DNA from 2 places in the Mycetocola sp. Y442 genome. Region 2 is predicted to be linked to the other one. Evidence: predicted binding sites of a transcription regulator. Region 2 holds the regulator's gene; the other holds the start of a gene.

Region 1 (3,374 bases), 140 kb from region 2:
CGTGCAGTTCACTCGTGTCGACGACGGGGCCGCGGCGAAGACGCAACCGTGCGCCGGCCTGGTCGATCAGGTCGATCGCCTTGTCCGGCAGGAACCTGTCGGTGACATACCGGGCGGACAGGTCGACGGCGGCCTTGAGGGCCTCGTCGGTGTAGGTCACACCGTGAAACTCCTCGTAACTTCCGCGCAGCCCCTGAAGGATGCGCTCAGCGTCTTCGACACTGGGCTCGTCGACGTGAACGGGCTGGAAGCGACGTTCGAGAGCCGAGTCCTTCTCGATGCGGCGGTACTCCTTGAGCGTCGTCGCACCGATGAGGTGCAGGTCGCCGCGGGCGAGTCGCGGCTTGAGGATGTTTCCGGCATCCATTCCGCCGCTCTCTCCCCCGCCGCCGGCACCGACAACGGTGTGCAGCTCGTCGAGGAAGATGATCAGTTCACCCTTGTGCGCGGTGATCTCGTCGACGAGCTTCGTGAGTCGCTCCTCGAAGTCTCCGCGGTAGCGGGTGCCACCGACCATCGACGCGAGGTCGAGCGAGATGAGTCGCTTGTCCTCGAGCAGGCTCGGCACTTCGTGGTCGACGATCGCTCGCGCGATTCCCTCGACAACAGCGGTCTTACCGACGCCGGCTTCACCGATCAACACTGGGTTGTTCTTGGTGCGACGCGAGAGGATCTCGAGGGTCTGCGCGATTTCGTCAGCCCGACCGATCACCGGGTCGAGTTCGCCGTTCCGGGCGAGCTCGGTGAGGTCGGTGCCGAACTGGTCGAGCATCGGGGTGTCGCTCGAGGCTGCGCCGTTCGGCTGGGCCATCGGCTGCCCGGTGCGGGCCGCCTCGTGAACGGCCTGCAGCGACTGCGGGGTGACGCCGAAGGACGTCAGCAACTGGCCGGCGATGGCCTCCTGGTTGACGACGAACGCAAAGAAGAGGTGTTCGGGGTCGATGTAGGTCGAACCAAAAGCACGGGCCACCTGGTGGGCGTCGAGCAGGGCTCGTTGCGCGGCCGACGTGAGCGAGGGAGCGGCCGAGGTCGACCCGTCACTCTTGTCGGGAAGTCGTTGTTCTGCGGCATCAGCGAGAGCGGCCGGATCGGTACCGATGGCACGGAGAGTGTCCGCGATCGGGGCCGTCTCGACGAGCACGCGGAGAATGTGCAGCGCGTCGACTTCGGTGTGGCCGTGCGCGATCGCGAATCGGGCCGCCTCAGCGAGCACTGCGTGGGTTCGCCGGCTGAGCAGCCTGGTCATGTCGACGCTGCGTCCCGACTGTGCGGAGCGCTGTCCCTGCAAATAACGAGCGAGGAACTCGTCGAACGATTCGCTGCCGGAGCCGGCAGGACCGAAGAATGTAGGCAATGCAACCTCCTGTTACGTGAGTAATGATCACTCAACTTAACGCTGGGGGCGCCCGCCTATTCCCGTGCTGGGAGAAACCTGAGTCGGGGCAACTCAAGTTTGAGATCAGTAGTCGACGCGGCGGCCAAACGTCCTCGGCGCTCGGGGCCGCGGGGAACAGAACGCCTCGCCGCGAAGCCGGGCGAGCTCGTGAGGCTGAAGCCCGGCGGTTGCCGCGAAATCCTCGAGGGAGACGAAGCCCTTCCGCCTCGTCCGGTCGGCGACGGCCGCCTTGGCGCGTCCGCGATCCATGCCAGTGAGCTTGGCGAGAGCCCGGTGGTTGGCCGTGTTCACGTCCACAAGTTCGACCTCGGTCGGCCCGGTTTGAGCGGCGGGAGACGAACCCCGGTCAAGCGTGTCCGCTGGCCGCGCAGGTTGAGCTGTACGAGCCGACGACGCGGCGGATTCTGCACGCGCTCGAGCTGTCGCTTTCGCGGCGCGCCGTTCGGCCCAGGTCGGACGCTTTCGGGGCGGCGCGGCCACCGAGTCGTCGACGTAATCCGACCGAGACGTGCCACGCGCCCCGAGAACTCCATCGAGTTCCTTCGGGACCTCAGCTCGCCGCGAGCCGGCCGGGTTCGGATCGGTGAGAGATGAAGCCTTCATCGGGAAGCCGAAGATGGTGAGCCTGTTCTCGTGGCGGCTCCAGAGGAGGAGCAGCCAGGACTGGTTCACCGCAAGGCCGTGCGCGAGAGCAACGAGGGTCAGACTGCCCTGCGCCACTTGCCCGGCAACGCCCTCGAGGTTGTGCACAACGACCGCGGCCACCGCGTAGAACACCGCGGAAATCCACCAGAGGGGCCGGCGACCGATGGCGGCGATGATCGCGAAGCCGAGCCATGACAGCCCGGCGCCCGGCGGAATCAGCAGGATCAGCCAGGCGCTCGCGACGAAACGCCAGGTCAGCGACGGGCCCTCACCCGGATCGGGCGCCCGTGTGCTGCGCCGTGTCGCCTGGGTGTCAGTCATCGTTGGTTACGCGCCCGTCCGGACGTTGAGCACCATGGTGACGGTGTCGTCCGTCTCCCGGGTTTCCGAGACCAGATCGAACCCGGCATCGACCGCGCGAAGCCGGATCTTCTCGGCAACCGCGTGTTGCACCCCCTGGGCGTACGCAGCGTCGAGCCGCTGCAACAGGTCGGTTGCACTCGCGACGGTGACCTCACGCGAGTCACTTTCCACGTGTGCTTCCCACACCGCATCGTCGGTGAGCGTCATCGTCAGGGCAACGCCGTCGATGTCAGCGGTGACCCGCGACCGTGAGACGTCGACGCCGGTCGCGCCAAGGCTCGCCAGGGCCTCGGCCAGGAGCGTGCTGTCTTTCATCCGGGTACGCACCCGGATCTCCGGCGCGGGCCGGCCAGCGGCAGAGGCGTCGCTCTTCGCCGTCGCGACGGCGCCGAGAGCGCCAACACCGCCTGCCGCTGCGGCAGCGGCCAGTGCGATGGGGAGGAGGACCAGGGTGACACTCATGCGCGTCTCGCTTTCGTTCCAGGCCGGTCCTGTCGCGGACCGAGGTCATGCAGTAGTTCTTCGAGCGCCGAGGCATCCGCCCAGCCGTTCACGTCAATGCGACCATCGCGGGAGATCCGGATCTCGAGCCGGTCGAGCCCGCCATCGCGCTCGATGGCGGCGACCTCGTCGGCGTAGGCCGCGGTGAGGGCACGGATGCCTTGGTTGGTGCTGCCGAGCCACGGCCGCACGCTGTCCGGCGAATCGCGCAGGTAAGGCCCGTCGATGAGCAGGTCCGTTGCGGCGAGCAGCCGGGCGATGTCCTCGCGGTCCGCCGACCAGTCAGTTAGCAACTCGAGCGTGTAGCCGCTGAACGTCATCACGGTGAGACCGGCGGCCCGAAACGCTTCGGCGATCACGGCGAGCGCGGCGGCCTGGTCGAAGGGTTCGCCGCCGAGAAGGGTGATTCCCTCGACGCCCGCACTGGCGGCATCCGTCACGAAACGTGTGGCCAGGTCCGCCGTCATCT
Region 2 (3,374 bases):
CGGAGTACGTCAGCCGCTGTTTCGAGGATGAGCCTGTCGCTGGCGTCAAACGCGAAGAGGTTGTCGGCTTCGATGTCTGGCCAGCGGCGGAGCCGGTCGAAGGCGAAGTCAGTCACCTGTTCAGGGTATCTCCCCGGCTCACCCCGATTCGCCTGGTTCGCCCCGGTCCGGCATCCCCGGACCGGGCGAGCTCGGTCTGCGGTCAGCCCTGGCGGTTCTTCGGTTCCCCGTCGGACGGATCTGTGCGCCCTCGAGCCGGTTCAGCCGGGGTCGGCGTCCCCGGGTTCGATGCTCCCGGTGTGTGTGCCCCCGGTGTCTGTGCTCCCGGTGCCTGTGCCCCCGGTGCCTGTCCGGCGTGCGTGGTTCCGGCGTTCGGGGTACCTCCGTGTGTGGTGCCGACTGGAGTGTTCGCGCCGGCACCGTGCTCACCACCGGCGGACACCCGGTGGTCGGCCGGCGCCTGTTCCCTGAAGACGTGAGCCATCCACCACCAGCTGAGCAGACCGATAGCCGCATTCACGACGAGACTGATGAGCAGGAAGAGCAGGGCAAGACCGAGCGCTGTCGGTGCAAAGTTGACGCTGTCCATCCACTGCATCTGGCCCGGGTCTCCGAAGTTGCGGAAGTCGTCAGGATCGTTGAAGTCCGGGTCCCACACATTGAAGAGACCGGTGATCGGCGAACTGAGCGCGCTGAGGAAAAAGTTCCCGACGACGGCGATTCCGAGTCCACTCCAGGTCACGGCAACCGGCCTGTTGACCGAGTGGCTGCGCAGGATCCACAGGCTGGAGAAGTAGCCGAGGAGCCAGATGATGATGCCGAGTATCAGGGCACCGATGAGCCACGGAAGCAGGGTCGACCACGCCTCTCCGATGAAGCTCTCGATCTCCTGGGGCTGTGGTCCTCCGTTGGGAGAGAAGTCATCGGGATCGTTTCGGGCGGCCCAGCCGATAATCGTGCCGAGGAAGGCGCCGAGCAGAGCGATGACGAGCGGGATGGCGATCATGGTGAAGCCGAGAGTCATCAGCGTAAACCCGACGGCACCGGCGATCATGGCCCCGCGGCGCTGGCGAGGAGCAAGCGGCGGCCGCGGCGGGGTGACCGGACCGGCAGCGCGGGGAACATAGTTTCTCGGCGGCTGGGGACCGCCGGGACGAGGCGGGTACCCCGGCTGCGGCGGGTAGCCCGGCGGGTAGGGTTGACCACCCTGCTGGGGCGGATAACCGCCCTGTTGCTGCGGATAACCACCCGGTTGTGGCGGATAACCACCCTGCTGGGGGGAGCCGGCCTGCTGGGGGTAACCGGCCTGGGGGTAGCCGGCGTGCTGCTGCGGCGGGTAACCCGCATGCTGCTGCGGGTAACCGGCCTGGGGCTGACCCTGGTTGATCGTGGGCGAGGTTCCGGCCTGCTGGCCCGGCACCTGCGGGCCGCTCATCTGCTGACCCGGCACCTGGTGAGCCGCCGCCTGCTGGACCGGACCCGGCGCCTGATTGGCATCGGGAGCGGGAGGGGGCGGGCTTCCGGGAGGTGGCGCCTGGGGCGATCCAGGTGGTGGGCCACCGGCGGCGTTCGAGCCCGTCGGTGGCGGTGTCTTGGCTTCAGCGCGTGGTTTGCTTTTCCTGCCCGCCGGCGGCTTCTGCTCGCTCATGCGGTCAGCATAGACCGGGACTTCCCGGGCCGAAAGGGACTAACGCTGGAACGGTCTCCAGACGACGAGCTCGGTCCGGCGCTGTGCCCTCGTGCCGCTCTTGAGCGGCACGACGTCGCCCTGCGAACCGGCGGCGAAGACCCGCCGGCCGGGTGATTTGAGCATCTCATCAGCGAGCGCGTGCTCAAGCTCGCGAACGCGCGATGACAGTGAAGCGACCTCGTTCTCGAGGGCGAGAATGCGGCCGATGCCCTCGAGGCTGACGCCCTCGGCACTCAGTTTGGCGACCTCGCGCAACTGCACGACATCCCTCATCGAGTACCGGCGGGACTTGCCGGCCGTTCGGGTTGGCGAGACGAGGCCGAGCCGGTCGTACTGCCGCAGCGTCTGCGGGTGCAGTCCGGCCAGCTCGGCCGCTATCGCGATCGCGAAGATCGGCGAATTCTCGTCCACGCTCTATCCCCTCGCGCGTGCGATCAGGTCTTCGCGAGGGTTTTCTCGGGGTTCCACCTCGTGGAATCGCTCGAGGGCCTCGCGTGCCTCAGCGCTCAGGTGCGACGGCACGGCTACCTGGACAACCGCGAGCAGGTCGCCGGTGCCCTTCGAGGTAGCGACGCCCCTGCCCTTGACCCGGAGCACACGTCCGGACGGCGTTCCCGGTGCGACTCGCAGCCGCACGGGTTCCCCGCCGAGTGTCGGCACCTCGATCGTCGCGCCGAGCGTCGCTTCGACGAACGTCACGGGGACGTTGACGCGCAGGTTGAGTCCGTCGCGCTCGAACACCGGGTGCTTGCGCACGGAGACCGACAGCACGAGGTCACCCGCTGGCCCTCCGTCCGGAGACTGGTGGCCCTTTCCGCGCAGCTTGATCTTCTGCCCGTCGGCGACACCCGCGGGGATCTTGACCTTGATCGTCCGCCCCTCCGCGGTCTGCAGGGTGATGGTGTCACCCTTGACCGCGGTGAGGAAGTCGATAGTGGTGGATGCCGTGACGTCACGTCCCGGCGTCGGGCCACCGAACCCACGGTAGCCACCGGAGGGCTGGCCGAAGCCACCGCCCCGGCCGAAGACGCCACCGAGGATGTCCTCGAAGTCCGCCTGCTGGTAGCTGGTGCTCGTGCCACGAGCACCCCCACCGAACATGCCGCCGAAGACATCGTCAAAACCGCCGGCCTGTCCGCCGCCACCGGGAGCGGTGAACCGTGCACCGGATCCCATGGCGCGAACCGCGTCGTACTCCTTGCGCTGTTCCGGGTCGTTGAGGACCGAGTAGGCCTCGCTGAGCTCCTTGAACTTTGCTTCAGCCTTCGGGTCGCCCGCGTTCGAGTCCGGATGGTATTTCCGCGCAAGCTTGCGGTAGGTCTTCTTCAGTTCAGCCGGCGTGACATCCTTCTTCACGCCAAGAACCTTGTAGAAGTCCTTGTCGAACCAATCCTGACTTGCCATCGTTCCTACTCGGCGGGAACAGCGACGACGACCTTCGCCGCGCGGAGGAGGGTCGAGCCGACCATGTAGCCCGTCTCAACGACATCGAGAATTGTTGCGATCTCAACGTCGGGGCTCGGCTGCTGGAAAATCGCCTCGTGGATGTTGTGGTCGAACGGTTCACCCTTCGCGCCAAACGGGACAAGGCCCAGTTTGGTGACGCTCGTGCGGAGCTTCGCGGCGATCGCCGTGAACGGGGTATCGCCCTCGAGGTCGCCGTGTTTCTCGGCGCGGTCGAGGT

The links. Region 2 encodes HspR, which represses chaperone genes until heat shock. Its sites were predicted from a motif close to AAGTTGAGTCNNNNNGACTCAACTT; they were not measured.
Region 1: a site for HspR is predicted at 1,368-1,392, ahead of AC1X6S_RS13400 (ATP-dependent Clp protease ATP-binding subunit). Genes of this name have one in related genera too.

Annotation. Positions count from the first base shown of each region.
Region 1 is NZ_JBXHBV010000003.1:390,487-393,860, forward strand. It holds gene AC1X6S_RS13400 (ATP-dependent Clp protease ATP-binding subunit) at 1-1,354, opposite strand, end outside; gene AC1X6S_RS13405 (ComEA family DNA-binding protein) at 1,460-2,362, opposite strand; gene AC1X6S_RS13410 (hypothetical protein) at 2,369-2,866, opposite strand; gene AC1X6S_RS13415 (4Fe-4S single cluster domain-containing protein) at 2,863-3,374, opposite strand, start outside.
Region 2 is NZ_JBXHBV010000003.1:247,414-250,787, forward strand. It holds gene AC1X6S_RS12715 (class I SAM-dependent methyltransferase) at 1-116, opposite strand, end outside; gene AC1X6S_RS12720 (DUF2062 domain-containing protein) at 203-1,648, opposite strand; gene AC1X6S_RS12725 (heat shock protein transcriptional repressor HspR) at 1,688-2,101, opposite strand; gene AC1X6S_RS12730 (DnaJ C-terminal domain-containing protein) at 2,105-3,094, opposite strand; gene AC1X6S_RS12735 (nucleotide exchange factor GrpE) at 3,100-3,374, opposite strand, start outside.